One region of the Nocardiopsis sp. YSL2 genome, then DNA from elsewhere that is predicted to be linked to it. Evidence: predicted binding sites of a transcription regulator. Region 1 holds the regulator's gene; the other holds the start of a gene.
The links. The regulator HrcA, encoded in region 1, represses chaperone genes, less so after heat shock. The targets are predictions, from matches to a motif close to TTGGCACTCTCNNNNNGAGAGTGCCAA.
Positions count from the first base shown of each region.

Region 2: a site for HrcA is predicted at 2,975-3,001, ahead of groES (co-chaperone GroES). Genes of this name have one in related genera too.

Region 1 is NZ_JAMOAO010000001.1:4,469,831-4,484,857, reverse strand. It holds partial or broken gene M1P99_RS28660 (LAGLIDADG family homing endonuclease) at 178-429, opposite strand; partial or broken gene M1P99_RS28655 (PhoH family protein) at 1,000-1,698, opposite strand; gene M1P99_RS19710 (histidine triad nucleotide-binding protein) at 2,056-2,406, opposite strand; gene M1P99_RS19705 (SigE family RNA polymerase sigma factor) at 2,727-3,257, shown strand; gene M1P99_RS19700 (hypothetical protein) at 3,254-3,988, shown strand; gene M1P99_RS19695 (16S rRNA (uracil(1498)-N(3))-methyltransferase) at 4,174-4,923, opposite strand; gene dnaJ (molecular chaperone DnaJ) at 4,920-6,065, opposite strand; gene hrcA (heat-inducible transcriptional repressor HrcA) at 6,070-7,083, opposite strand; gene M1P99_RS19680 (DUF3097 domain-containing protein) at 7,195-8,031, shown strand; gene M1P99_RS19675 (DUF4870 domain-containing protein) at 8,223-9,458, shown strand; gene M1P99_RS19670 (DUF4870 domain-containing protein) at 9,496-10,197, shown strand; gene hemW (radical SAM family heme chaperone HemW) at 10,292-11,524, opposite strand; gene M1P99_RS19660 (LacI family DNA-binding transcriptional regulator) at 11,698-12,828, opposite strand; gene M1P99_RS19655 (glycoside hydrolase family 13 protein) at 12,925-14,538, shown strand; gene M1P99_RS19650 (maltose ABC transporter substrate-binding protein) at 14,735-15,027, shown strand, end outside.
Region 2 is NZ_JAMOAO010000001.1:1,714,625-1,729,651, forward strand. It holds gene M1P99_RS07365 (sigma-70 family RNA polymerase sigma factor) at 1-554, opposite strand, end outside; gene groL (chaperonin GroEL) at 782-2,389, opposite strand; gene groES (co-chaperone GroES) at 2,537-2,848, opposite strand; gene M1P99_RS07380 (SAM-dependent methyltransferase) at 3,109-4,380, shown strand; gene M1P99_RS07385 (hypothetical protein) at 4,837-6,954, shown strand; gene M1P99_RS07390 (VOC family protein) at 7,078-7,488, opposite strand; gene M1P99_RS07395 (HAD family phosphatase) at 7,648-8,292, shown strand; gene M1P99_RS07400 (zinc-binding dehydrogenase) at 8,388-9,356, opposite strand; gene M1P99_RS07405 (hypothetical protein) at 9,414-9,773, opposite strand; gene tsaD (tRNA (adenosine(37)-N6)-threonylcarbamoyltransferase complex transferase subunit TsaD) at 9,924-10,958, opposite strand; gene rimI (ribosomal protein S18-alanine N-acetyltransferase) at 10,955-11,410, opposite strand; gene tsaB (tRNA (adenosine(37)-N6)-threonylcarbamoyltransferase complex dimerization subunit type 1 TsaB) at 11,467-12,144, opposite strand; gene tsaE (tRNA (adenosine(37)-N6)-threonylcarbamoyltransferase complex ATPase subunit type 1 TsaE) at 12,154-12,690, opposite strand; gene alr (alanine racemase) at 12,882-14,009, opposite strand; gene M1P99_RS07435 (DUF6069 family protein) at 14,100-14,660, shown strand; gene M1P99_RS07440 (hypothetical protein) at 14,819-15,027, opposite strand, start outside.

The DNA of each region.
Region 1 (15,027 bases):
CTCCTCGGTCCCCGCCGGTTCGATGCTCTCGATGAACCGCGTGGGCCGACCGCCGCCGGTCGTCCTGTACGCGTCCCTCTTGCGCCCGAGGCGGAAGGGCTCCACGCCCTCTGGGAGCCGTAGGTCGAGGAGGGAGGCGTCCTGTCCATGCAGGACCTCCCTTCCCCGGGCCCGGCCCTCCGCGGGCCGCGTACGGTCGTACGCGACGCCTCCGAGGGACTGCACCAGGAACCGCACCGCGGAGGCCAGCCGTGGCGAGGCGGAACCGTACTGGACACGGCAGGCCCGGCCCTCCTGCGTGACCGGTCCACCGTCGGCGTCCAGGAGTCCCTGCAGTACGGCGAGCCGGACGTCGGCCGTGTTGTACAGGTAGGCCTCCGGCACGAACTTCGTGCCCGAGTTCGTGCCGAAGAGCCCCAGTTCGCGCATGACCGCCGTCACCGGGTCGGCGATGGTGGTCACGTCGCCCGGCTGCCTCTCGCGGTTCAGGGCGTAGTCGGGACCGGACTTCCGGTTCACCCGGACGCCGGGCAGGAGGCGTTCGAGGCTCTCCGCGAGTTCCTGGTCCTCCGTGGTGAGACCCGCAGTGGCGCGGCCCGTCAGGCACCCGTCCCCCAGCAGCAGCCCGAGTGCGTACGGGTCCATGGGGACGTCCTGCTCCGGAAACTCGACCGGCGCGCTCAGCAACGGGAGCTCGTACTTGCGGTCGTGCGCCGTACCGAGGCCGCTCTCCACGATCTCCTTCGCGGTGAGCACGCGGTAGGGCTTGTTCCGCCTCGTGTCGGCCCGTGTCCGGACGGACCAGAGGTGGTCCTCCGAGCACAGCGTCGACGCGCCGTCCTGCGACGTCACCCGGTAGGTGGCCTTCGGCCCCTGCGGGTAGACGCCCAGCACCGGGGTCGGTTCACCGTTCGAGCCGACGACGAGGTCACCGACCTCCAACTCGCCGATCGGGCGGAAACCGCCCGGGGTCAGAACGTTGGTGCGCACCGGCTGCGCGCGTCCGCGCATGTACGCCAGGGGTGCGACCTCGATGGTCCCGGCCGCCATCAGCTTGGGGATGGAGTCGGGGTCGAGCATGTCGTGCAGGGCGTCGTAGAGCGGCCGCAGGTAGGGGTCGATCTTGTCGTAGAGGGTGCCCGGCAGGAATCCCAGCCGCTCGCCGGCCTCGACGGCGGGACGGGTGAGGATGATCCGGTTGACCTCTTTGTCCTGCAGCGCCTTGACCGCCTTGGCCATGGCCAGGTACGTCTTGCCCGTACCGGCGGGACCGATCCCGAAGACCACCGTGTGCCGGTCGATGATGTCGACGTAGCGCTTCTGGTTCACCGTCTTGGGGCGGATGGTCCTGCCCCTGTTGGACAGGATGTTGGTCGTCAGCACGTCGGCCGGACGGTCCTGGCCAGGGGTGGTCAGCATGTGGACCATGCGCTCGATGGTGTCCGGGGTGACGTGGGTGCCGCTCTTGGCGAGCTCGATGAGCTCTTCGACCAGCCGGACGACCACCGCGGTCTCATCCGGAGCGCCGGTGATGGTGAACTCGTTGCCGCGAACGTGGATATCGCTGGCGAAGGCCCGCTCCAGTGCCCTCAGGAGCTCGTCCCTGGAGCCCAGCAGGCTGATCATCGTGTGCTCGTCCGGCACCACGACCTTGACCTGGGTGTCCTGTCGCGACTGCGTATGCGTTGTCTCGGCCATGGTGTGGCCTTGCGGCCGCTGTCCCTACCCTTCGGTTCCGGCTCGCGGCCTGGGCGGCCGACGTGCGTGGTGAACGTTCGGAGCGCCGCCCAGGCGCCCCGCGGCCCTCGACCACCGGTGTCCCGTTGGTACCACCGGTTCGCTTCGGGCCCACGAACCGAGTCTACCAAGGTGGCCACGGCGCCCTCGATCGAATTTCCTCCGCTGTGGACGGACGCCGGAGGCCCCTGGAGCACCGCCGGGCCACACCCGTGCGCGGACGCGTGGACGCCCCCGCTCGAACCGCACCGTGAGGGGCCCCGAGGAGTGCGGCGTGGCCGAGGACCGGGCGCGGGACCGCCCCGGGCCGGGCGCGGCCTACCCGGGAGGCCAGTTGAGCCCGCGGCCGCCGAGCAGGTGTGCGTGCAGGTGGAACACCGTCTGTCCGGCTCCGCTGCCCGTGTTGAACACCAGCCGGTACCCGGTCTCGGCCACGCCCTCCGACTCGGCCACCGCGCGGGCCTCGCGCACGATCTCGTCGACCAGGCCCGTGTCGGCGGCGGCCGCGGAGGCCGCGTCCCGGACGTGCTCACGCGGGATGACGAGGACGTGCGTCGGTGCCTGGGGGTTGATGTCGCGGAACGCCAGGGTGCGTTTCCCCTCACGGACGATCTCGGCCGGGACCTCCCCCTTCACGATCTTGCAGAAAAGGCAGTCGTCCTGGGCCATCACGCACCTCCGTACGGGGGCCGCGGCCGTCTGCGCGGCCGCGGTCTCGGGGCTGTCGACACCCATGATGCCGCAGCCGGCCACCGGTTCGCTCTGGACAGAGCACTCCGGTCCGCGGAACGGGGGCCCTGGTCCTGCCGGTGGGGCTCGTGGGCACGGTACTCTTTCCCCCCGTACGCCGTGTCGCCGACCATGTCCGACACCGGCCGACCTTGTGCGTGTTCGAATTGAAACGCGTGTCTACCTGGAAAAGAAGAGGTATGCCCTTTCGTAAACCCCGCGACAAGGGTGTGCGTCGAACTGATGTGACGACTGAAACCATCGTGGCTGGAGCCGCCACAGCTCCGCTCTCCGTGGAGTGGGACGCCGACCACGCGGTCACGGAGCTCTATCGGGAGCACTACCGTCCGCTGGTCCGACTCGCCGCGCTGCTGGTGCGCGACCACGCGACCGCGGAAGAGGTCGTCCAGGACGCGTTCGTGGCCATGCACGGCGCGTGGCGCCGCCTTCGCGACCCGAACAAGGCCCTGTCGTACCTGCGCCAGGCCGTGGTCAACAAGGCCCGGTCCGTTCTTCGGCACCGTGCGGTCGTCGAGAAGCACGCACCCAAAGCCCTGCCCGACGCACCCAGCGCCGAACACGGCGCCATGAACCTTTTGGAGCGTGAGGCGGTGATCCGGGCCCTGCGTAAACTACCCACCCGTCAGCGAGAGGCGATCGTGCTCCGGTACTACGGCGACCTGTCCGAGGCTCAGATCGCTGACGCCATGGGCATCAGCAAGGGCGCGGTGAAGAGCCACACCTCCCGTGGAATCTCCGCGCTGCGCTCTGTTCTGGAGCAGACGACATGACCAGCCCCACCGATCCCGCGAACTCCGAGTTCGAGGACCAGCTCCGGCAGATCCTCAAGGCCGAGGCCGACACCGTCGCGCCCGGCGCCGAGGCCCTGCAACTGATCCGTGACCGCACCGACCGCCACCGCGACACGTCCTGGTTCGGTCTTCCATGGCTGCGCCCGGCGTTGGCCGTGGCCGGTGCCGGACTGATCGCCGCGTCCGTCGTCATGTCCACTCCGCAGGTGCGCGACCAGGTCCTGGACATCGTCCCCGCGGGCGCCAACCGCGAGGGCGCCCCGCCCGAGGACGACGTCGACGGACCCGGCATCGCGGCCCCGGGGCCCACCAGGGACTCCGACACCGCGCCCGCCGAGGCTCCTGACGACCCCGTCGAAGAGCCGGCCCCCTCCCCCACCGAGGAGGAGACCGACCCAGCCGACGACGGCGTCGACACCACGGCGACGTGCGCCCCGTCCCGCGAGGACCCGCCCTCGTCCGCCACGACGGACGCCGAGGAGGAGACGGACGCGCCGGCGGAGGAGGAACAGCAGCAGGAGTGCGAACCCAGCGAGGAGCCCAGTCCGGGCGACGGTGACGGCACCGACCCCGGCACCGAACCGGGCACCGACCCGGGGACCGGGGACCAGGAGCCCGGTTCCGACGACGGCTCGACCGAGAGCGGCGACGGCGGTTCGACGCCCTCCACCGGCGACAGCACCACGAGCAGCAAGAGCACGGAGGAGTGAGCGGGGCGGCGTCGCGCCGCCGCCCCCGCTTCCCGCGCACGACGACGCCCACGGGATCGGACCCCGTGGGCGTCGTCGTGTGCGGTGGAGCCGCGCTCCGGCTGTCGGTGCGCCGATGCGTCACCGCGATCGCTCTCAGGTGCGCCGCCGCCTCCACCGGCGCGCGACGCCCGGTCGTTCGCCCCCTACCAGCGGCCGGACCGCGCCTGCAGGATCGACAGCGCGGCCACCCCCGCGGTGGAGGTGCGCAGGACGGTCGGCCCGAGCAGGGCCGGTTCCGCCCCGGCCGCGGTGAAGATGTCGAGCTCCGTGTCGGAGAAGCCGCCCTCGGGACCCACCACCAGGACGACTCCGCCCTCGGGACCCCGGTCACCGTCGGGAACGGCGATGTCGCTCAGCCTGGCCGTCGCGTCCTCGTGCAGCACGACGGCCGCGTCGGCCCCTGACAGCAGGGCCGCCACGTCGTCGCGCCCGGCGAGTCCGGTGACCTCCGGCAGGCGGCCCCTGCGCGCCTGCTTGGCCGCCTCACGGGCGGTGGCGCGCCACTTGGCCAGCGACTTGGCAGCCCGGTCGCCCTTCCAACGGGTGACACAGCGCTCGGCCGCCCAGGGGACGATCACATCGACCCCGGCCTCGGTCATCATCTCCACGGCCAGTTCGCCGCGGTCGCCCTTGGGCAGCGCCTGCACGACGGTCAGCCGGGGTCGCGGCGCCGGCTCGTGCCAGCGCTCGCCGACCTCGCACACCACGCCGTCCTTGCCGACCTCGACGACCGTGCAGCGAGCACGCTCGCCACGGCCGTCGGAGAGGTCGACGGTCTCACCGGCGCGGATGCGCCGCACCACGGCGGCGTGGCGCCCCTCGGCGCCGGTGAGGACCACCGTGGCGGCGGCCAGGTCGGCGGCGTCGTCGACCAGGAAGACCGGTGGGGTCACTTGGCACCGAAGGCGTCACGGAGCTTGGCGAACAGGCCGCCGTGCCCGGGGCTGAAGCGGCCCGGGTTCTGGTCCTCCCCGCGCAGCTCGGCGAACTTGCGCAGCAGGGCCTCCTGCTCCTCGTCCAGCTTGTTCGGGGTCTCCACGTCCACGCGGATGCGCAGGTCGCCCCGGCCGCCCCCGTCGAGATGGGTCACGCCCTTGTTGGGCAGTGTGATGACGTGGCCGGAGTTGGTCCCCGGGCGCAGGTCGATGTTCTCCGTGCCGTCCAGCGTGTCGAACGCGAACGAGGCGCCCAGCGCGGCGGCGGTCATGGGCACGGTGACCGTGCAGTGCAGGTCGTCGCCGCGCCGCTCGAAGGTCGGGTGCGCCTTCTGGATGATCTCCAGGATGATGTCGCCGCGCGGCCCGCCGTTGGGGCCGACCTCGCCCTCGCCTGCGAGCTGGATGCGGGTGCCGTCGTCGACGCCCGCGGGGATCTTCACCGTGCGGGTGACCTTCTCGCGCACCCGGCCCTCGCCGGCGCAGTCACCGCAGGGGTTGGTGATGACCGTGCCCTGGCCGGAGCACTGCGGGCAGGGGCGGGACGTCATGACCTGGCCGAGGAAGGAGCGGGTGACCTGGGAGACCTCGCCCTGGCCGTGGCACATCTCGCAGGTGGTGCGGTGCGATCCCGCCGCCGTCCCCTCGCCCTGGCACGTCTCGCACAGGATGGCGGTGGGGAACGTGATGTCCTTGCTCACGCCGAACGCCGTCTCGACGAGGTCGAGTTCGATGCGGATCTTGATGCTGCGTCCGCGCCGGACGCGCTCGCGCGGGGACCGCCCGCCGGGCTGGCCGCCGCCGAAGAACGCGTTCATGATGTCGTCGAAGGCGAAACCCCCGGCGCCGCCGAATCCACCCGCGCCGCCACCGCCGCCGCCTGGAGCGAAGGGGTCGTGACCCATGTCGAACATCCGACGCTTGTTCTCGTCGGAGAGGACCTCGTAGGCCTGGGTCACCTCCTTGAAGCGCTCCTGCGTGGCGGGGTCCGGGTTGATGTCCGGGTGGAGCTCGCGTGCGAGCCTCCGGTACGCCTTCTTGATCTCGTCCTTGGACGCGTCGCGACGCACCCCGAGAACCTGGTAATAGTCTCTGGCCACTGAGTTACTGTCCTGCCAAAATCTGTCCGACATACCGAGCCACCGCGCGTACCGCTCCCATCGTCCCTGGGTAGTCCATCCGGGTCGGACCCACCACACCGATCTTGGCCAGCGACTGGTTTCCCACGCCGTAGTCGGCCGACACGATGGAGGCGGTCCGCAGACCCTCGTGGAGGTTCTCCTCGCCGATGCGCACTGTCAGCATCGACGGATCCTTCGCCTCACCCAGCAAACGGATGAGGACCATGTTCTCTTCCAGCGCCTCCAGAACCTCACGCAGACTCGCGGCGAAGTCCACGGCGGCGAGGTTGGCCGTCCCCGCGAGGACGATCTTCTCCTCGTGCCGTTCGACGAGGCTGTCCAGCAGGACCGACAGGACCGCCACGGCGACGCGCCGGTGTTCCGGATCGACCTGCGCGGGCAGGTCCTGAACCGCGTCGGGCACGTCGGCCAGGTGGCGTCCGGCGATGGCCCGGTTGAGCATCTCCCGCAGATCGCCGACGATCGCCGCGTCGACGTCGCCGAGCCCGTCGATGACGCGCTGCTCGACCCGGCCCGTGTTGGTGATCACGACCATCATGATCCGTTGGCCCCCCAGGGGGACCAGCTCCACGTGCTGGACGGAGGAGCGTGTCAACGACGGGTACTGCACGATCGCGACCTGGCGGGTGAGCTGGGCGAGCAGCCGCACCGTTCGGGCGACGATCTCGTCCAGGTCCACGGCGCCCGTGAGGAAGGACTCGATGGCCCGTCGCTCGGCGACCGAGAGCGGTTTGACCGACGACAGGCGGTCGACGAAGAGCCGGTAGCCCTTGTCCGTGGGGACCCTGCCCGCACTGGTGTGCGGCTGGGTGATGTATCCGTCCTCTTCGAGGGCGACCATGTCATTGCGGATCGTCGCCGGGGAGACGCCGAGCGGGTGCCGGTCCGCCAGAGCGCGGGAACCCACCGGTTCGTTGGTGTTGACGAAGTCCTCGACGACGGCACGCAGGACCGCGAGCTTGCGCTCATCCAGCAACTCGCCACCTCCTGGCACTCCATGGTCCTCAGTGCTAATTCTATGCGCGCGCGCAAACCCCGTTGTCTACCAACCGGTAGGAACGCGGCGCCCCCACTAGACTGCACGACCGTGGCTACCAAGGGAACCAAGCGCTACGGCCGCGACGTGCTGGCGGGTGACTGGCGACGGCCCAGGAAGGGCGCTGTGCCGGATGTGCCGCTCAGCCGCGACCTGGTCGTGGAGGACGCCGACGAGACATTCTGCGGTGCCGTCGTCGGCTGGGACAAGGCGACCGTGACGCTGGAGGACCGCGCCGGGCGCCGCCGGGTGTTCGACCTCGGACCGGCCGCGTTCCTGATCGACGGCGCCCCGGCCACGCTCGTGCGCCCCGCCGCGGCGCCGCGCGGGCCGCTGCGCAGTGCCTCGGGTTCGGTCGCGGTGCCGGGCACGCGGGCGCGCACGGCCCGGGAGAGCCGGATCTACGTCGAGGGCCTGCACGACGCCGAGCTCGTGGAACGGGTCTGGGGCCACGACCTGCGCGTGGAGGGCGTGGCCGTGGAGTTCCTGGAGGGTGTGGACGATCTGCCCGCGATCGTGGCGGATTTCTCACCCGGCCCGGGACGGCGCCTCGGTGTCCTCGTGGACCACCTGGTCCCCGGATCCAAGGAGTCGCGCATCGCCGCGCGGGTGGAGGGCGAGCACGTGCTCGTGGCGGGTCACCCCTACGTCGACGTGTGGCAGGCGGTCCGCCCGAGCGCGCTGGGAATCGACCGCTGGCCGGAGGTGCCGCGCGGCCGCCCCTGGAAGGAGGGCGTCGTCAGCGGCCTGGGTTGGCGGATGGAGACCGGCGAGGCCTGGCGGCGGATCCTGGGCTCGGTGCGCAGCTACGCCGATCTGGAGCCGTCGCTCCTGGGGCGGGTGGAGGAACTGATCGACTTCGTCACCGGCCCCCACCCGGACGAGTGAGGTGCGACCGCCGACCGCGCCGCGCGGCGGCGACTTCGCGGTGTGAGGCGTACAGGATCTAGGATTCTGGCAGGCGACGGTTTCGGAGCCCGGCATCCGACCGCCGTGGTCGCCACCTCGCGGCCCGCGCGGTCGTCGGTACTGCCGGGAAGTACAGAAGCCGCCCCACACCAGCGGAGCCGAGGAAGAGCATGAGCGAGAACCCGACGAATCCCCCTGCCCCGGATGATCCCGAGGAGGGTCGCCCCCCGCAGTACGGGCAGGCGGACCCTGGGCGGCAGCCGTCGGGTGAACAGTCCCCGTACGCGCCGCAGCCCGGCGACGGACGGCAGCCGACCGGCGGCCGGCCCGCCTATGGCCAGCAGGCGGAGTACGGTCAGCAGCCCTCGGGTGGCCAGGCCGCCCACGGGCAGCAGTACCAGCAGCAGGGCTACGCCCAGCAGCCCCCACAGCCGTCGGGTGAACAGCCCCCGTACGCGCCGCAACCCGGCTACGGCCAACAGCCCGCGAGCGGCCCTGAGGGCTACGCCCAGCAGCCCCAGCCCGGCTACGCGCCTCCGCAGCCCTACGGGCAACCCCAGGAGCAGCAGGGTTACGCCCAGCAGCCCCCACAGCCCCCGGGTGAACAGTCCCCGTACGCGGCCCAGCCCGGGTACGGACAGCAGCCGACCGGCGGCCAGCCCGCCTACGGGCAGCAGTACCAGCAGCAGGGCTACGCCCAGCAGCCCGCGGGCGGCCCTGAGGGCTACGGGCAGCAGCCCCAGCCCGGCTACGCGCCTCCGCAGCCCTACGGGCAACCCCAGGAGCAGCAGGGTTACGCCCAGCAGCCCCCACAGCCCCCGGGTGAACAGTCCCCGTACGCGGCCCAGCCCGGGTACGGCCAACAGCCCGCGTTCGCGCCCCCGCCTCCACAGCAGCCGACGGGCGGCCAGCCCGCCTACGGCGCACCCCAGGCGGCACAGACCCCGTACGGGCAGCAGCCCTACGGTCAACCCCGACAACAGCCCCAGCACCCGGCTGAACAGGCCGTCCACGGCGGGCCCGGCGGATATCAGCAGCAGGCCCCCCATGGCGGCGAGAACGATACGCTCGTGGCGATGCTCGCGCACCTGTCCGGATTCATCATCGCGTGCCTCGGTTGGATCCCGCCGCTGGCGATCTACTTCGCCAAGCGGCACCAGTCGCCCTTCGTGCGCCACCACGCCTCGGAGGCGGCCAACTTCCAGATCACGCTGCTGCTCGGCTACATCTTCGCCTGGGTGATCCTCATCGTGCTGGGCATCACCTTCCCGGCGCTTTCGTGGATCGGCTCCCTGCTGGTCGGCCTGGTCTGGATCTTCGCGATCGTCTTCGGCGTCATCGGCGCCAGCGGCGCGAACAAGGGCACGTGGTACCGCTACCCGCTGAGCATCCGCCTGCTGAAATAAGACGGCACCCCCGATCACCCCCGTCAGAAGGAGCCACATGTCCTACCCGAACACGCCACCACCAGAGGACCCCCACGGTCAGGGGCACCCCGGCCACCAGGAGGGCACCGGGGGCTACTCCCAGCCGCCCGGTCCCCCCAGCGGCGGCTACCCCGCGCAGGGGCAGCCCGGCGGCTACCCCCAGCAGGGCGGCTACCCGCCGCACCCGGACCAGTCCGGCGGCTACCCCGCGCAGGGGCAGCCCGGCGGATATCCCCCGCCCCCCGGCCAGGGCCAGGGGTACGGCGAGCAGCCGGGCGGGTACCCGCCCGGACAGCCCGGCTACGGCGGGCAGCCCGGTTACGGGGGCCAGCCCGGCTACGGCGGGCAGCCCGGTTACGGAGGTCAGCAGGGCTACGGAGGGCAGCCCAGCCCGGACGAGAAGCAGATGGCGTTCTTCGCCCACCTGGGCGGCGGCATCCTCGGCTGGCTCGTCCCGCTGATCATCTGGCTCATCAAGAAGGACGAGTCCCCGTTCGTCCGCCAGCAGGCGGTCGCCGCACTGAACTTCCAGCTGGTCCTGTTGATCGCCTACGTGGCCGTGAGCGTGATCGGGGCCATCCCCTTCATCGGGCTCATCAGCGTCCTCGCCTGGCCCGCCGCCTGGATCTTCTCCATCATCATGGGTGTCCAGGCCGCGCAGGCCGCCAACCGGGGCGAACTGTTCAAGTACCCGATCACCGTCGACTGGGTGAAGTAGCCGGACCGCGCGACAGCGAACCCGACCTGACCCGAGAGGGGCCCGGCACGTGTGCCGGGCCCCTCGTCGTCGCCGTGCCCGCCCCGGGTCGGCCTCAGGTGAGGTCGCGCACCACCGCGTCGGCGAGCAGGCGGCCGCGCCGGGTCAGGACGGCCCGACCGGCGGCGTGCGCCTCGGGGTGCAGCAGGCCGTCGGCGACCGCCCGCACCGCCGCCGCGCGCCCGTGCGGCTCCAGCAGCTCCAGCGGGCACCCCTCCTCGATCCGCAGCTCCAGCAGGACCCGCTCGAAGCGCCGCTCCTGCTCCGTGAGGACCTCGCGGGCTTGCCCCGGGCTGTTCCCCGCGGCCAGCCGGGCGGCGTAGGCGGCGGGATGCTTGACGTTCCACCACCGCGTGCCGCCGATGTGGCCGTGCGCGCCCGGGCCCACACCCCACCAGTGGCCGCCGGTCCAGTACAGGAGGTTGTGGGCACTGCGACCCTCGGGCGTGCGGGCCCAGTTGGACACCTCGTAGGGGGTGAACCCGGCTGCCGCCAGGGCCTCGTCGGCCATCACGTAGCGGTCGGCCATCGCGTCGTCGTCGGGTTCGGTGAGCTCGCCGCGCCGGACGCGGTTCGACAGGCGGGTGCCCTCCTCGACGATCAGCGAGTAGGCGGAGACGTGGTCGGGCCCGGCGGAGACGGCGGCCGCCAGGGACGCCGCCCAGTCGTCGTCGCTCTCTCCGGGCGTGCCGTAGATGAGGTCGAGGTTGACGTGCTCGAAGCCCGCCCGGCGGGCCCATTCCACACACTGCTCGGGCCTGCCGGGGGTGTGCCCCCGCTCCAGGATCCGCAGCACGTGCGAGCGGGCGCTCTGCATGCCGAAGGAGACACGGGTGAACCCCGCCTCGCGCAGTCGGGCGAGGTATCCGGGGTCGACGGTCTCGGGGTTGGCCTCGGTGGTCACCTCGGCGTCGGGGGTCAGGCCGAAGCGCTCTCGTACGGCCGTGACCAGGCGCCCCAGGTCCTCGGCCGGCAGCAGGGTGGGCGTGCCACCGCCCACGAACACGGTGCTGACCCGCGGCCGGTCGCCGACCAGGACCCGGTCGGCCAGCTCGATCTCGGCGATCGCCTGGTCGGCGTAGGTCTCCCGCGAGGCGGTGGCGGTGCCGTCCCGCGAGACGAGTTCGTCGGCGGTGTAGGTGTTGAAGTCGCAGTACCCGCAGCGAGTGACGCAGAAGGGCACGTGGACGTAGAACCCGAGGGGCCGTGCGGCCAGCTCCGCGAGGGAGTGCTCGGGCAGGTCCCCGGTGCGCGGTACGGGATCGCCGTCGAGGGCAACGGAAGGCATGCCTCCAGTGTCGCCGACGCGGCGGCGTGCCCTGGTCGGAGCCGGAGGGCACAGACCGGCCGGTCGGCGGTCGGAGGAGCGGGGTCGGGGTCGGGGTCGGGGGCCGGAGGGAGGAGGGTCCGCCCGGCGGGTGTGCGGAGTGGTGCCACGGGGGCGGATCGGGGGCGGGGGTGTCAGACGCGCTGACCGGCGACCGGGTCGGCGCCGGGGTGCGCGGAGCCGTCCTGGACGGCGGCGGAAGGCGTGGAGGCCTCCTGCGCGGCGTGTCGGCTACCGGGGAGGGAGGCCGGGACGGTGTACCCGGTCGGGGCGGCGGCCGTGGAGGCGCGTACCACGAGCTCGGGGTCGAAGACGTACTCGGTGTGCGAGACGGCGTGCCCGGCGATCTCGTCGCACAGGGCCCGGACGGCGGCCAGGGCCATCGCGTTGACCGGCTGGCGCACGGTCGTCAACGGCGGATCGGTGAACGCGATGAGCTGGGAGTCGTCGTAGCCGACCACGGAGAAGTCCTCCGGCACGCGCAGTCCGCGCTGCCGGGCGGCCCGGATGGCGCCCAGCGCCATCATGTCCGAGCCGCAGACCATGGCCGTGACCCCGCGCTCGATGAGCCGCGTGGCCGCGGCGTGCCCGCCCTCCACTCCGAACAGCGAGAGCTCGACCAGGTCGCGCCCGCTCAGTCCGTGCGCCGCCAGGGCCGCGTGGTACCCCTCCAGCTTGCGCCGGACCGGAACGTAGCGGTCGGGGCCGCTGGTGAATCCGATGCGGGTGTGGCCGAGGGCGATGAGGTGGTTGACCGCCAGCCGGCCGGCCTCGCGGTCGTCACAGGAGATGAACGCGGCGGGGATGGCCTCGGTGAACCCGTTGACCAGCACGATGGGGAGCCGCCGCGAGACGAGCGTGTTGTACCGGTCGTAGGAGGCTGAGGTGTCGGCGTGGCGGCCGGACACGAAGAGGATGCCGGAGACGTTGCGCTCCAGGAGCAGCTCCACGTACTCGTCCTCGGTTATCCCACCGGGGGTCTGGGTGCACAGCACCGGCGTGTAGCCGCGCTGGGCCAACGCCCCCTCCGCCGCCTGGGCGAACATCGGGAAGACCGGGTTCTCCAGTTCGGGGATGACCATGCCGACCAGCCCGGCGGAGCGCTGCCGGAGCCGGGCGGGCCTTTCGTATCCGAGGACGTCCAGCGCGGTCAGAACGGCCTTGCGCGTGTCGCTGCCGACGCCGGGTTTGTCGTTGAGCACCCTCGAGACCGTCGCCTCGCTGACGCCTGCGTGCCGCGCGATGTCGGCAAGTCGTGGACCCATGCCGATGATTCTAGTCGAGATGGTCGTCACATGGACGTAAGTTGGCGGTAATCTTGCGCAAGAACTTGCAGACGCTCTAGGGAAGGACCCCCGCACATGGCGCTTAAGTCGCAGTGGTGGCGCGACGCGGCCATCTACCAGATCTACGTCCGCAGTTTCGCCGACGCCGACGGGGACGGCGAGGGCGACCTCGCCGGCATCCGCGAGCGCCTGCCGCACCTGGCCGAACTCGGCGTGGACGCGGTCTGGCTGACCCCGTTCTACGTGTCTCCCCTCGCCGACGGAGGATACGACGTCGCCGACTACCGTGACGTCGACCCCCGCTTCGGCACCCTGGCGGACTTCGACGCGCTCCTGGCCACCGCGCACGAGCTGGACCTGCGCGTGATCATCGACGTGGTGCCCAACCACTCCTCGTCGGCGCACCGGTGGTTCCGCGAGGCCGTGGCGGCCGAGCCGGGCAGCCCCGCGCGCTCGCGCTACATCTTCCGCGACGGCAGGGGCCCCGACGGCGAGCAGCCGCCGAACAACTGGAACTCGATCTTCGGCGGACCGGCCTGGACCCGGCTCAAGCGCCCCGACGGCACCCCCGAGCAGTGGTACCTGCACCTGTTCGACGCCGAGCAGCCGGACTTCGACTGGACCAGCCAGGAGGTCCACGACGAGTTCGACGACGTCCTGCGGTTCTGGCTGGACCGCGGTGTGGACGGCTTCCGCATCGACGTCGCGCACGGCATGGTCAAGGACCCGGCCCTGCCCGACATCGAGGACGGCGCCAAGGCCGACCTTTTGGACGGCAGCACGACCCTGCCCTACTTCGACCAGGACGGCGTGCACGACATCTACCGCCGCTGGGCGGCCATCGCCGCGAGCTACCCCGGCGACCGCACCATGGTCGCCGAGGCGTGGGTGGAGGACGCCGAACGGGTGGCCCGCTACCTGCGCCCGGACGAGCTGCACCAGGCCTTCAACTTCGAGTACTTGACCTCGCCCTGGGACGCGGGACACCTGCGCTCGGTGATCGACTCGTCCCTGACCGCCAACGGCGCGGTCGGCGCGACCACGAGCTGGGTGCTGTCCAACCACGACGTCACCCGCCACGTGACCCGCTTCGGCGGCGGCGAGCAGGGCCTGCGCCGCGCGCGTGCGGCCACGCTGCTGATGCTGGCCCTGCCGGGCTCCGTGTACCTGTACCAGGGCGAGGAACTGGGCCTGCCAGAGGTCACCGACCTGCCCGAGGACGCCCTCCAGGACCCGACGTGGGAGCGCTCGGGCCGCACCGAGCGCGGTCGTGACGGCTGCCGGGTGCCCCTTCCGTGGGAGGACGGGGCGGCGCCCTACGGGTTCGGCGCCGAGGGCAGCACGCCCTGGCTGCCGCAGCCGGAGGGCTGGGGCCGGCTCTCCCGTGCCGCCCAGCGCGGCGTGGAGGGTTCGACCCTGGAGATGTACACCAGCGCGCTGCGCCTGCGCCGTGAGCTCGACGCGCTCGGCGACGGGGCGATGACCTGGCTGGACGCTCCCGAGGGCGTGCTGTACTTCGAGCGCGAGCCCGGCGTGCGCTGCGCGGTGAACCTCACCGGCGAGTCCGCCGACATCTCGCTCGGAGAGGGAACCGCGCCGGAGACGCTGCTCTCCAGCGGTCCCGTGGCCGCCCCGGCCGAGGGCACCCTGTCCCTGCCCGCCGAGACGGCGGTGTGGCTGCGCGTGTGACGCGCCCGAGCGCCGGGGCGGGGGCGGGCCCGTCCCGCCCCGGCGCCACCCCTCCCCGCGGCACAGGTCGCCCCGGGCCCTCCTCTCGCGCGCCGGACTCCGTCCACCGTTCGGCTCGCGCCCCTCACCCCACCGACACCAGCGGTGCCCTGACCGGTCATGGCCCGGGCCCCGCCCATCCCCCCTGGAGGACGCCATGAGGCCCCTGACACCGACGGGCACGCGCCTCGCGTGCGCCGCCGCCGGACTGGCACTCGCCCTCACCGCCTGCGGTTCGGACACCGCCGCCGACACCGCCGGACCGGACCGGATCCTGACGATCTGGGCCGACGACGAGCGCGCCCTGGCGCTGATGACGTTCGCCGAGGCCTACTCGCGCACGTCCGACGCGCAGGTGGAGGTGATCGTCGTCGAGCACGAGGAGCTGCGCGCCAGCTTCGTGAGCGCCCACGCCAGCGGGCTCGGCCCGGACATCATGGTCGGTCCGCA
Region 2 (15,027 bases), 2.8 Mb from region 1:
TGTCCCGTCTCATCCGCTGTCAGACCCGCGATCACCCTCATGATCAGGAGTCTGCGTTGCTGTTCCGGCAGTTCGTCGAGGAGTTCTCTGGCCCGCTGGGCCTCGATGCCGCGCACCGCCGACTCCTCCGGCCCGGGACCGTCGTCGGCCCGCTCGGGCACGGAATCGGTGGGCACCGTCTCCACCCGGCCCGCCACACGCAGGGTGTCGGCGACCTTGTGGGCGGCGATCCCGAAGACGAAGGAGGCGAAGGGGCGCCCCCGGTCCTGGTAGCGCGGTATCGCCGTGAGCAGTGCGATGCACACTTCCTGGGCGACGTCGTCGGAGTAGTGCGCGAGTCCGGAGACCCGGGCCAGCCGTGCGCGACAGTACCGGACGACCATCGGCCGGACCTCCCGCAGGAGCGAGTCCATGGCACCGTCGTCCCCTCGAACCGCGAGCGAGCCGAGATGGTTCAACCCCGAGTCACGCGCAGTGGAGTCCGACTCCCCGTGCGCCCCTGGCCGCTGCGCGGTAACGCCCCCCCGGGCGCCTGCATCCGTCACGTTACGAATGATGCCCGCACTGAGGGACCCAACCGCCCCAATCACCAACTACGGAATGGTCACGTTTCGGAAAATTCCCCAGAAAACGACCCATTCAAAGCGAGGAATCCCACGAAGCCCGTGATAAGGCGCCTCCCGGAAGGCGTCCCCCACGTGTGCGAACGGGGGGCGGACGCGTGTGCGTCCCGCCCCCCGACCGGGCTTCGTGACCGCGCCTGGGCGCGGTCGTCACGGACCTAGTGGCCGTGCCCGTGGCCCTCGTCGTCCTCTTCCTCGGGCTTGTCCGCGACCAGCACCTCGGTGGTCAGCAGCATGCCCGCGATGGACGCGGCGTTCTGGACGGCGGAGCGCGACACCTTGACGGGGTCGATGATGCCCTCGGCGGTCAGGTCGCCGTAGACGCCGGTCGCGGCGTTGTAGCCGTGGCCGACCTCCATCTCGGACACGCGGTGGGTCACCACGTAGCCCTGGGCGCCGGCGTTCTCCGCGATCCAGCGGGCGGGCTCGACCAGCGCGCGGCGGACGATCGCCACACCGGTCGCCTCGTCGCCCTTGAGGCCCAGGTCGCCCAGGGCGGTGGAGGCGTGCACCAGGGAGGCGCCGCCACCGGCGACGATGCCCTCCTCGATGGCCGCACGGGTCGCCGAGATGGCGTCCTCCAGGCGGTGCTTCTTCTCCTTGAGCTCCACCTCGGTGGCCGCGCCCACGCGCAGCACCGAGACGCCGCCCGCGAGCTTGGCCAGGCGCTCCTGGAGCTTCTCGCGGTCCCAGTCGGAGTCGCTCGCCTCGATCTCCTTGCGGATCTGGCGGATGCGGTCCTCGACCTCGCTCTGGTCACCGGTGCCGTCCACGATCGTGGTGGCGTCCTTGGTGACGGTGATGCGGCGGGCGCTGCCCAGGGCCTCCAGGCCGGCGTTCTCCAGGGTCAGGCCGACCTCTTCGGAGATGACCTGGCCGCCGGTGACGACGGCGATGTCCTGGAGCATGGCCTTGCGGCGCTCGCCGAAGCCGGGCGCCTTGACCGCGGCGACGTTGAGCGTGCCGCGCATCTTGTTCAGCACCAGGGCACCCAGGGCGTCGCCCTCGATGTCCTCGGCGATGATCAGCAGCGGCTTCTTGGTCTCCTGGACGACCTTCTCCAGCAGCGGGAGCAGCTCGTTCAGGTTCCCGATCTTGCCCTGGCTGATGAGGATCTGAGCGTCCTCCAGCACCGCCTCCTGGCGGTCGGCGTCGGTGACGAAGTAGGGCGAGACGTAGCCCTTGTCGAACTGCAGGCCCTCGGTGAAGTCCAGCGACAGGTCGAAGGTCGGGGACTCCTCGACCGTGATGACGCCGTCCTTGCCGACCTTGTCGAAGGCCTCGGCGATGAGGTCGCCGATCTGCTCGTCCTGAGCGGAGTTGGTCGCCACGTAGGCGATGTCCGCGCGCTCCTCGACGGGGCGGGCGCGCTCCAGCAGGATCTCGGCGACCCTGTCGGCGGCCAGGTCGATGCCGCGCTTGAGGGACATCGGCGAGGCGCCGGCGGCGACGCTGCGCAGGCCCTCGCGCACGAGCGCCTGGGCCAGGACGGTGGCGGTGGTGGTGCCGTCACCCGCGGCGTCGTTGGTCTTGGTGGCGACCTCCTTGACCAGCTGGGCGCCCAGGTTCTCGTAGGGCTCGTCCAGCTCGATCTCACGGGCGACGGTCACACCGTCGTTCGTGATGGTGGGCGCACCGAACTTCTTGTCGATGACGACGTTGCGGCCGCGCGGGCCGAGCGTGACCTTCACCGCGTTGGCGAGACGGTCGACGCCCCGCTCGAGGGCGCGGCGAGCGTCGTCCTCGAACTCCAGGATCTTCGGCATGTGTGCGTGCTTCCTCTTGACCGTGGTCGGAAAAGTGCGTCCCGCACCGCACGGCGATGTGCCGGCCGGTGCGGGACGCGCGTGGCTCCTGGCCCGCGGTGGCGGGCCTTGCCGAGGTGGATGTGCCCCGCAGCAGCGGGGAGCCGCCTACTTCTCGACGACCGCGAGGATGTCGCGGGCGGAGAGGACCAGGTACTCCTCGCCGTCGTACTTGACCTCGGTGCCGCCGTACTTGCTGTACAGGACGACGTCGCCGACGTTCACGTCCAGCGGGATGCGCTTGTCACCCTCGTCGTCCCAGCGACCGGGGCCGACGGCCAGGATCTCGCCCTCCTGGGGCTTCTCCTTGGCGGTGTCCGGGATGACCAGACCGGAAGCCGTGGTCTGCTCGGCCTCCAGGGTCTTGACCACGACGCGGTCCTCGAGCGGCTTCAGCACGGTCTTGGTGGCGGTCGACACGGTGTGACCTCCCCCTTCAAAGTTTCGGTGTCCTGAGATCGGCCCGTACGAGCGCACGGACCGGCTGCGAAAAAGGGGCGACCACGGCGGCCTGTCGTCGCGGGTGCCAGACCGGCCTCGTCGCGATTAGCACTCTACCCCTGCGAGTGCCAGAATGGAAATGTGACGGGAAGGCCTGGTCGCCGGGCATTCGCGGCACGCGCCCCAGGCGGCACCGGGGAGGGTGACAGGCGCCGCACCACCCGACTCCTGGAGGTCCGATGCACCTGCCCGCCTTCGAGGCCCTGCTCACCGACGCGGGCGGGGAACTACTGGCGGACGTGGACCCGGAGGCGGCCGCCGCGGACCGGCTGGCGGCGGCGTCCCGGCTGCGCGGTGACCCGCGGTTGGCCGCCCTCGATTCCGCCCTACCCGTTTCCGATCTGGTCAACGCGGCTCTGAGCCAAGTCCTGCTGCGCAGGCGCGGCCGGGCCAAGTTCGGCGAGCGCTCCGACAGGATGTACTTCACCCCCGACGGCCTGGAGCAGTCGACGCGGCACGTCGTGGCCGCCTACCGCGCCGAGCGCACGGCCGCGGTCGCGGATGCCGTGCTCGACGGGGCCGTGGCGGGCGACCTGTGCTGCGGCGTGGGCGCGGACCTGCTGGCGCTGGCCGAGCGGGGCGTGCCCGTCGAGGGCGTGGACGCCGACCCCCTGACCGTGGCGGTCGCGCGCGCCAACGTGGCCGCTCTGGGGCTGGAGGACCTGGCACGGGTGCGCCAGGGCGACGCCGCCGGGGTCGCCCCGGGGGCCTATCCGCTGCTCTTTTGCGACCCGGCCCGGCGCGGAGGGCGCGGGCGGGTGTTCGACCCGGCGGCCTACTCCCCTCCGTGGGACGTGGCGGTACGCCTGGCCGAGGGATCCGGCGCGGCCTGCCTGAAGGCGGCGCCGGGCCTGCCGCACGAGGCGATCCCCGGGGGCGCGTCCGCCGAGTGGATCTCCGTGGACGGCGAGTTGAAGGAGACGGCGCTGTGGTTCGGCGCGGCGGCCGGGGGGCCGCGCCGCCGGGCGACGGTCCTGCGCGAGAGCAAGGGCCCGGCGGGCCCGGCCCGGGGCGGACGCGGGGAGCTGGCCGAGGTTCCCGGCCTGGGGGCCGCGCCCGTGGCACCGGCCCGGCGGTACCTGTACGACCCGGATCCGGCCGTCGTGCGCTCCCACCTGGTCGCGGAGGCGGCGGCCCGGGTCGACGGCGCCCTGCTGGACGAACGGATCGCCTACTTCACGGCCGACCGGGCGGTGCGCTCACCGCTGTGGCGCGTACTGGAGGTGACCGAGGTGATGCCGTTCTCACTCAAGCGCCTGCGGTCGGCCCTGCGCTCCCGGGGCGTCGGGACGGTCACGGTCATGAAGCGCGGTTCGGCCGTCGACACCGAGAAGCTGCGCCGGGACCTGCGGGCGTCGGGCCCGGAGTCCGCCACGGTCGTTCTGACGCGCGTCGGCGAGCGGCCCGTGTCCCTGCTGTGCCGCGAGGTGGCCGACGCCGAAGCGCTCTGAGCCCGCGGCGGGCGGGACCGCCCGGCGGGCTCCGCGCGGGCGGGGCCCGGCGGACTCCTGGGGCCGGCCGGCCCCGCCTCCGCGGTCCGGGCGGCCCCACCTGCGCGGAGCCCGCGACGCGGTCACCCGACGCAATGACATCGTTACCTCGCCCGCCATATTCTTTCGCCCACCCCTGGGGCCGGGTACGGACGTGTCGTTAAACTGGCGGCGCCGCATGCTTTCCCCCTCGCATGGATCCATCCGGAAGGCCGTGGTCGACCGAGCCGTCTCGCGGTTCACCGACCACGGGAACTCGCCCCCCGTGTATACACAGCGTCACACTTCAGTCACAGTGAGGCATTAACGGGGCGCGAGCGCCTCCCACCCGGGGACCATCGAGAACCCGACCGCCCGGAACCACCGTCCACTCCCCCGGGCCGGTTCGGGAGCGCCAGAAGATCAAGGAGCACCTCGGTGGAACAGACCAATCACAACTTCCTCACCGGAGGAGGTCAGGCCGGGATCTCCGACCGGATGCGTGACCTGCTCTCCCAGGCCGCCCACGAGCACGACTCCGAACAGAAGTCGCAGGGCGCCGTCAGCGAGGAGATGCGCCAACGACTGGAGGGCATGGAGTGGCTGCTGCGCGAGTTGCGCGAGCGTGAGCTCACCGCCCTCGGCGAGTCGATCACCAAGGTCGACGGCCGGATCGATGATCTGCTCTCCCGCCCCCCGGAATGGGCGGAGACCCTCGCGGAGCACATCGAGATCGTCGGTCAGCAGGTCAAGCCGCTCTCGGACATGCCGTCCCTGCGGGCCGACACCCACCGCATCGCCGGCCACCTGGACACCGCCCTGACCCGGCTCCAGCGCATGGCCGAGACGGGCAACCGGACGTCCGAGCAGATCGCGGAGGTCGGTGAGCGCCTGACCGGCCTCAGTGAGAAGGTCGACGCCCGTCTGGACGCGCTGGACGGGGCCCTGGCGGCCCTGGCCGAGCGGACCGAAGGGCTGGAGGCCTCCCTCGCCTCGCTGGCCGAGTCCGCGGGAGAGCGGCACGAGGCCCTCACCACCACGGTCACCGAGACCCTGGCCGCCGGCCGGGCCGAGCTCGGCGAGGCGGTCCGGGAGAGCCGTGAGGCCGTCACCGCCGCCGTCGGCGAGGCCCGGGAGGCGCTCACCGCCGCCGACGAGCAGCTCGGCGAGACCGTCACCGCCAAGGTGGCCGAGGCCGCCGACGAACTGCGGACCCACACCGAGGAGCGGGTGGCCGAGCTGCGCACGTTCGTGTCCGAGCGCACCGCGGAGCAGCACGAGAGCCTGCTCGCCAAGGTGCAGGAGAACACCGGTGAGCTGGGCGAGCGGACCAGCGCCCTGGCCGAGGAGCTCAGCGCCCTGTCCACCGCCTCGGGGGAGCGCCACGACGCCCTGGCCGAGGAGCTCAGCGCCCTGTCCACCGCCTCGGGGGAGCGCCACGACGCCCTGGCCGCGAAGCTCACCGAGAGCGTCGGCTACCTGAGCACGCAGGGCGAGGAGAACCACGCCGAGGCCACGGCCGCCGTCGCCGACGTCACGGGCTCGCTGGCCAAGCTGCGCGAGAACCACGAGTCCTCGCTCACCGAACTCCGCTCCCACCTGCGCCAGCGCCTGTCCGAGCTGAGCGAGCAGATGGAGTTGAGCCGCACCGAGGCCCGCGAGCAGGACGAGGCCGCCGCCGAGCGGCTGCGCGAGGCCGTCGTCGAGCGCACGGACGCCCTGAGCGCCCGGATCGCCGAGGACGCGGAGAAGGTCTCGGGAGACCTCGGGGAGCTGCGCGGCTTCGTCGAGGAGAACGAGACCCGCCACGCAGCGGAGGCGGCCGAGCGCCACCAGGAGCTCACCGAGACGCTGGGCGAGCAGGTCCGCTCCCACCAGAGCGCGCTGGACGAGCGGCTGGAGCGCCAGCGCGAGTCCCTCACGGCCAAGGTCGACAACCACCTGTCGCAGATCACCGGCAAGGTCGACCACGAGCTGGGCCGCCTCACCGACCGCTTCGACACCTTCGAGGGCCACTTCGAGGGCAGTTTCGAGGGGATCGAGGGCAAGATCGACGGTGTCGACGGCCGGATCGACGGGCTCAACGGCCGCTTGGACGGCCTCGACGGCCGGGTCAACGGGGTCGAGGGCCAGTTCGAGGGGGTCAGCGGGCACTTCGAGGGCGTGGACGGCCGGATGGAGGCCATCGACGACCGGCTGGAGGCGCTCAACCAGCGACTCAACCAGCTGCCGCAGACGATGGAGATCACCGAGCTGCACCGCCGCCTGACCGAGCTGGTCGACCGCCCGCAGCTGGACCACTCCGGCAAGCTCGACGAGATCGACCAGCACGTGACCTCGGCCATCGAGCCCGTGCTGCGCGAGCTCAAGCAGCGGCCGGACCGTCAGGAGTTCGAGGAGACCGTCACCGAGGCGGTCGAGAACTCGCACGACGACGTCACCAAGCGGTTCACGTCGCTGGAGGAGACGGTGCTCGCGCTCGCCGAGGCGCTGCTGCGCCCCGGTCGCGACGGCAAGAAGAAGAAGCGCCGCGACGACGACGAGGACGACGAGTAGGCCCGCCCGTCACCCACGCCTCCCCAACCGACGCCTCCGGCGCAGGAACACCGGTAGCCGCATCGGATCGACACGGCGGGGCCGGTGCGCACGTCGCGCACCGGCCCCGCCGTGCCCGGTCGGTCAGTGCCCGGCGAGCGTGTCCAGGTAGTGCTGGTTGTACATCACGCCCAGGACGTTGCCGAAGGGGTCGGTCACCGCAGCGGTCACGAACCCCTCGCCCCGGACGGTGGGGGGCTCGTACTCCTTCGCGCCCAGGGCCAGCAGCCGCTCGACGGCCGCCTCCACGTCGTCGACGTGCCAGTACACGACCACTCCGCCCGGGCCGGAGTGCCCGGCCGGGGGCGCGAATCGGCGGTCGATGATGCCCAGCTCGTGCTGGTGGTCGCCGACGCGGAACTCGGTGTAGGCGGCGGCCCCGCCCGGCCCCGGGCGCTCGAAGTACGGCTCGGCCCCCAGGACCTCGGTGTACCAGCGCGCGGCTTCGGCGACATCGTCCGCCCACAGGCTGATGGTGGTGAGTCCTCGCAGCATGGTGTCTCCCTCTCGTACCCCGCGTGACCCGCGGTGTGGGCCACGCTAGGGACCATGGCGGCCAGGTAGTGTCCTCCACTCGGAGCCCGTGTCATCGGGACCGGGCAGCGCCCCGGGTCCCGCCGACACCACCGCCGACCGCCCGGGAGGGCAGAGCGCATGACCCGCCTCCACGTCTTCGACATGGACGGAACCCTGCTGAGGGGGACGACCGCGAGCCTGGAGATCGCGCGTGTGATGCGCTGCGAGGAACGGCTCGTGGAGCTGGAGGGCCGCTTCCGGCGGCAGGAGATCGACACCCGCGGCTTCGCGCGCGGCATCCACTGGCTCTGGAGCGCGCTCACGGAAGAGCACGTGGCCACGGCCTTCGAGCGGAGCCCCTTCCTGACCGGTATCCGCGAGGTGTGCGACGACATACGGTCGCGCGGGGAGCACTCGATGGTCGTGAGCATGTCCCCGGACTTCTACGCCCGCCTGCTGCTCCGGTTCGGCTTCGACGAGGTGGTCGCGTCGCGCTTCCCCGCGCTCCCGTTCGCCTCCCCCGTCGTGGCCGACGACATCCTCACGCCCGAGGACAAGGTGGACATCGTCGAGCGCGCCCGGCTCGGCCGGGGCCTGGCCCCCGACGCGTGCGTGGCCTATGGGGACTCCATGTCGGACGCCCCTCTCTTCCGGCACCTGGACGCCACCGTGGCGGTGAACGGCGACGAGCGGATCACCGGGCTCGCCGCCGTCCACTACACCGGCGCGAGCCTGGTGGACGCCTACGCCCTGGCCCGGGCGTCCCTGGGCGGAACCCCGTAGGCGCCCGGCGGGCGCCCCGGCCGGGTGCGGGCCGGGTGCGGCACGGCCGTCCTCTCCGGTGCGGGAGGGGTCGGCCGCGCCCGGCCCGGTCCCCATCAGGTGGTGAAGACGACCTTGCCGAACAGGTCTCCGTCGACCATCGCCTGGAAGCCCTCACGGGCCCGGTCGAGCGGCAGGACCCGGTCGATGTCGGGACGCAGCCCGGTGCGCGCGCACATCTCGATGAGCGTGGCCAGCTCCGACCGGGTTCCCATCGTGGAGCCCAGGACGCGCAGCTGCAGGAAGAACACCCGCGCCAGTTCGGCCGACGGCGCGTCGCCGCTGGTGGCACCGCAGGTGATCACCGCTCCGCCCGGCTTGAGCACCCGCAGGGAGTGCGCCCACGTGGCCTGGCCGACCGAGTCGAAGACGGCGTCCACCTTCTCCGGCAGCCGCTCGCCCGTCGGCACCGCCGCGTGGGCGCCCAGCTTCAGGGCGCGCTCGCGCTTGGCCTCGCTGCGGCTGGTCGCGTAGACGCGGTGCCCCGCCTGCGCGGCCATGCGGATCAGCGCAGCCGCCACGCCGCCGCCCGCGCCCTGCACGAGGATCGTGGAGCCCGGCAGCAGGTCGGCCTTGCCGAAGAGCATGCTGTAGGCGGTCAGCCACGCCGTGGGCAGGCAGGCCGCCTCCTCGAAGGAGAGCTCGGGCGGCTTGGGGAGCAGATTGCGCCGGGGCACCAGGAGCTTCTCCGCGAAGGTGCCCTCGTGGACCTCCGACAGCAGCGACCGGCCCGGGTCCTTGGTCTCGTCACCGCCTGCGGCGGCCGGGTCGCCCACGACCCCGTGCACGATGACCTCGTTGCCGTCCTCGTCGACGCCGGCGGCGTCACTGCCGAGGATGCGGGGCAGGGTCGGCTCCCGCAGGCCGATGCCCCGCAGGCTCCAGACGTCGTGGTGGTTGAGCGAGGCGGCGCGGACGTCGACCACCGCCCACCCCTCACGGGGCTCGGGGTCCGGGCGCTCCCCCGCCTCCAGACCGGAGACGGGGTCGTCGAAGCTGATGCGTGCTGCAGTGATAGCGAACATGGTTCGAAGCCAACCACGTGTACCGAACCGAATTCCAGTCGGGGTCCGCTCGGCGGGCTACGACGGCGTGAACTGGAAGGTCGCGCCCTCCTCCTCACTGTGGGACACGTACTCGACGGTGTAGTGGAAGAGTTCGGCGGTCTCCCCGGGCCGGAGCGTGGCGGTCTGCTCCTCCTCCCGGTTGTTCTCCTCCTGTTCCACGATCACCTCGGCGCTCTGGTCCTCACCCATGTACACCTCGAACTCGTACTCGATGCTCGTGGACTCCCGCAGGTCGCCGGACCACTGCGCGTCGACAACGACGACGGTGCAGTCGCCGTTGCGGCAGCTCTTGTGGTTGACGCCCTCACAGGCGGTCACGGAGGCGAGGACGAGGAGGGCGCCCACGCTGGGCAGGGCGAGCTGGTGAACCTTCATGCTGAGTCCGTTCTTCGGGGGACGGCGACGGGGGCGCCGGCGGATCGAGCACCGTCACGTTAGCAACGCGCCGGACGCGGCCCGAACCGGTCCGCGCCCACGCGTGAGGGGCGGGCCGCCGAAGCGCCCCGCCCCTCGTCCACCGCGGTCTCAGACCGCCAGCGGGCGCTCCACCGGGAGCGAGGTGTCCGTGGCCAGGTCCAGGGCCGACGGCGGCAGCCCGGCCGCCACGACCTCCGCGCCCAGCGCGGCGATCATGGCCCCGTTGTCGGTGCACAGGCGCGGCCGGGGCACCCGGAGTTCGATCCCCGCCTCCTGGCAGCGCTGCCGGGCCAGTTCGCGCAGCGCCGAGTTGGCCGCCACTCCGCCGCTGATGACCAGCGTGCTGACGCCGTGCTCGACGCAGGCGTCCACGGCCTTGCGGGTGAGCACGTCGACCACCGACTCCTGGAAGGCCGCCGCGATGTCGGCCACCACGAGCGGTTCGCCGCTGCGGTCGGCGTCCTCCACGTGCCGCGCCACCGCCGTCTTGAGGCCGGAGAAGGAGAAGTCGTAGGTGCCGTCGCCCCACTTGCCGCGCGGGAACCGGATGGCCTTCGGGTTCCCCCGCTGGGCCGCCTTGTCGATGGGCGGACCGCCGGGGTAGGGCAGTTCCAGCAGCCGGGCCACCTTGTCGTAGGCCTCACCGGCGGCGTCGTCCACGGTGTCGCCCAGTGACACCACGTCCGTGGCCAGGTCGTTGACCAGCAGCAGGGACGTGTGCCCGCCGGAGACCAGCAGAGCGATGGCGGGCTTGGGCAGCGGCCCGTGCTCCAGCTGGTCCACGGCCACGTGCCCGACCAGGTGGTTCACCCCGTAGAGGGGCTTGCCCAGGGCCATCGCGTAGGCCTTGGCGGCCGACACTCCCACGAGCAGGGCACCCGCCAGCCCCGGCCCGGCGGTGACCGCGATGGCGTCGACGTCGGCGAGCTTCACCCCGGCGGCGTCGAGCGCCCGCCGGACCGTGGGCGTCATGGCCTCCAGGTGCGCGCGGCTGGCGACCTCGGGAACCACGCCGCCGAAGCGGGCGTGCTGGTCGACGCTGGAGGCCACCTCGTCCCCGAGCAGCTCACAGCCGCGGACCAGACCGACACCGGTCTCGTCGCAGGACGTCTCGATCCCGAGGATCAACGGTTGGCCGCTCATGCTCGCTCCTCCGACTCGCCGGACTCCGGTCCGGCCGTGGCCACGCGCCGCATGACGATCGCGTCGGCCCCCTTGTAGTATCCGCGCCGCACACCGATCTGCCGGAACCCGAACCGGGCGTAGAGGTCCTGGGCGCGCGGGTTGTCGTCCCGCACTTCGAGGAACATGTGGGTGACGCCGTTCCGGTCGGCCCGGTCCAGGAGCTCGGCCAGCAGGGCCCGGCCGACGCCCCGCCCCCACACGGGTCGGGCGACGGCCATGGTCTGCACGTCGCCTTCGGGCGGCACCGAGCGCAGTCCGGCATAGCCGACGAGGGCGTCCCCGGTCTCGGCCACCACGTAGCTGCGGCCCTGCGCGCCGAGCTCCTCGCGGAGCATGTTCTCGCTCCAGGCGTCCTCCGGGAAGAGGGCGCGTTCCAGCTCCATGACGGCGGGCACGTCGTCGCCGGTCATGGTGCGCAGTCGTACGGGCTCGCCGGGCTCGGCGTAGGAGCCCGAGGCCGAGACGGTCACTTCACCCACTGGCGCACCTTCTTCGGGCTGCCGGGCTCGACGGCGTCGGGGCGACGCAGGTAGAGCGGTTCGGGCGCGGGCAGTGCCGTGCCCTGGCGCAGGCGCAGCAGGGCCAGCTCGGCCATGGCGCCGGCGTCGGGGTACAGCGGGTCGGGGTCGGCGGCGGCGGGCCCGAAGGCCTCCGCGTACATCCCGGCCCCGTGGCCGACCAGGGGCAGGCCCCCGGTGTCGATCTCGGCGGGCCGGTCCACGGCCACCTCGCCCACGCGGTGGAGGCGGTCGTCGTAACGCGCCCAGAACACCTCCTTGCGTCGGGCGTCGGTCATCGCGACGAACGGCGCGGTCCGGCCGGTGGCGAAGGCCAGGGCGTCGAGCGTGGTGACGCCGTGGCAGGGCACGCCGAGAGCGTCGGCCAGGGCGTGGCCGGTGGCCAGACCGACCCGCAGGCCCGTGTAGGGGCCGGGTCCGATGCCGACGGCGACGTGGTCGAGGTCGGCCAGGGTGATCCCGGCCTCTTCGGCCAACCGGTGGATGGTGGGGCTGAGGAGTTCGCCGTGGCGGCGCGCGTCCACGGAGGCGGCGCTCGCGCGCAGGCGGAAGGCCCCGTCGGGACCGCTCTCACCGATCGCGGCGGTCACCGCCGGGGTGGCGGTATCGAAGGCCAGCAACAGCACGGGGACCGCCTATCCGAGCCCGGGCTGGGCGCCGGGCAGGTCGATGTCGTTCCAGCGCGCGCCGACGGCGCGCAGGTGGACGGTTCGGGTGTCGTCGTGGTGGCGCTCGATGCTGATCTCCAGGCGGTCGTCCGCGAGGCCCTCGGCGACGCCCTCGCCCCACTCGACCACGGTGACCGAGTCGGGCTGGGTCATGTCCAGGTCGATGTCGTCGATCTCCGCGGGACCGCCCAACCGGTAGGCGTCCACGTGGACGAGGTCGGGGCCGCCCACCAGGGAGGGGTGGATGCGGGAGATGACGAACGTCGGGGAGGTGACGGATCCGCGGACGCGCAGGCCCTGACCCAGGCCCTGGGTCAGCGTGGTCTTGCCCGCGCCGAGGGGCCCGGACAGGATGAACACGTCGCCAGCCCTGGCCAGGGCGGCGAGGTCGCGTCCGAGCGCGCGCATGGCGTCGTCGGTGGCGGCGGTCACCGCGCGGACGGCGGGCGCGGCGCTGTGGGGCACGGTGGACACACCTGGGGTGGTCGCGGTTGCGTCTGTCATCGGGCTCGCAGTGGTCGGTGGTGGGTCGGGAGGTGGCTGGGCACAGTGGTCAGGGCGCACCGGAGGTGACCTCTTCACCCAGGTTAGGACGGGTGAAGGGTGTCCGTGGCCGGTTCGCGGCACTCGGTCCGGTCCGGTGCGCGCGGCCCCGCGCTCCGGTCCGAACGCGCGGGCCCCGGCCCGCGCCCGGTTCAGGCGCCGCCGACGTACTCGCGCGGGACCCGGGCGCCCACCCGTGTCACGATCTCGTACGGGATGGTGTCCAGGGTCTCGGCCCAGTCCTCGGCGGTGGGAACGCCCGGATCCGTGCTCGGGTCCCCGAACAGGATCGCGTCGTCCCCCGCCCGGACGGGGTCGTCGCCCACATCCACAACGAACTGGTCCATGCAGACTGTTCCCGCGATCGTACGCCTGCGCCCGCCGAGGTACACCGGGCCCCTGTTGGTGGCGGCCCGGGGAACGCCGTCGCCGTAGCCGAGGGGCACCAGGGCGAGGGTGGTCTCGCGCTCGGTCACGTAGCGGTGCCCGTAGGAGACGCCGCTGTCGGCGGGCACCCGCTTGGCGAGGGCGACACGGGAGTGCAGGGTCATCGCGGGCCGAATTCCGGGCACTTCATAACCGGGAATCGGGATGAGTCCATAACTCGCGATACCTCCGCGCACGAGATCGAACCTGGCCTCGGGGAGGGTCAGGAGCGCCGCGGAGTTGGCGATGTGGCGGACCTCGGGGGTGAGTCCGGCCTTGTCCGCCGTCTCCAGGGCCTCGTGGAAGGCGGAGAGCTGGCGCGCGATCGAGGGGTGGCCGGGCTCGTCGGCGCACGCGAAGTGCGACCAGAGGCCGCTGACACGCACGTGTCCGGCGTCCTCGGCGCGCGCGGCGGCCTCCACCAGCTGCGGCCAGTCGGCCGGGCCGACGCCGCCCCGGTTGAGGCCGGTGTCGGCCTTGAGCTGGACGCGCGCGGTGCGGCCGAGACGCCGTGCGGCCCCGATGATCTCGTCCAGGATCGCGCGGTCGCTGACGCCGAGTTCGACGTCCGCGGCGATCGCCGCGGCCACGGGCTCACCGGGCGGGACGATCCACGCCAGGACGGGCGCGGTGATCCCGGCCTCGCGCAGGGCCAGGGCCTCGTGGATGAAGGCCGTGCCCAGCCAGGTGGCCCCGCCCGCGAGCACGGCCCGGGCGGCGGGCAGCATGCCGTGGCCGTAACCGTCGGCCTTGACCACGCCCATCAGGGGGGTGCCGCCCGCGCGCTCACGGAGCAGCCGGGCGTTGTCGGCGATCGCGTCCAGGTCGACGCGAGCATGCGCGAAGTGAGCCATGGGGCCAGTCTTCCACGTGTGGGTTACCACAACAGAGCTGCGGGTATGTGGTGTTCGACCGAGTTCGGCGCCGTATCTGGGGGTACCGGCATGAACGAGTTCGGAAGCGAACATTCCGTCAATACGGGAAGTGAGCGTTCCGTCAACACGGTGCGACTGTGGTCGGGAGGCCTCGCCACCGCGGTGGTGGCCGTGCTGGTGATCTTGGTGGGCACTCTCGTGATCCGAGGGGTCATGGGGGTTCCGGTGCTCGCGCCTGAGGAGGCCGGATACCTGGGCGACGTCGGGACCGTCGTGTACGCGCTGATGGCAGGTGTGGCGGCGCTGCTGGCCACGGGCCTGATGCAGATGCTGCTGCTGTCCGCGCCGCGGCCGCGCGCGTTCTTCGGCTGGATCATAGGTCTGATCACGGCGGTCGCCGCGGTCACGCCCTTCACCCAAGGAGCCGAGCTGCCGAGTCAGATCGCCACGGCCATGATGAACCTGGTCGCCGGCATCGCCATCGCGACGCTGCTCAACAGCGTGGCGAAGACGGCGGTCGTCCGAAGCCCGCGTGCCGACGGCCGGAGCAGGCGTACGGTCCTGCGCCACGAGGGGATCCTGCCCGACGTGGAGCGGCTGGAGCACCGGGGAGAGGCCCGGGAGCCGTAGACCCGCCCGCCGGCGCGAAGTGAACGACGAAGGAGGGGCGGGGCCCGGAGGGGCCCCGCCCCTTCGCGTGCGCGGGGCGCGGCCGGAAGCGGCCCGGCACGGCGTGGCCGGGACACTGGTGCCGGGCCGGCCCCGAGCGTGCTCCCCGGAGACCCGCCCTAGTGTGGGCTGACCAGCACGCCCTCGATCATCCCGGAGCGGACGATCCAGTGGTGTCCCTCGGTGTCGCGGAAGTCGAGCAGCCCCGCCTCGTCGTGCAGGGACTTCTTGACCGTGTCGAGCGTCTGGTCGGCGGTCTGGCCCTCCGCTCCGCTCAGGTCGCCGGGGCGGAAGACGTGCCTGCGGCCGGACAGCATGTGGAGAACGA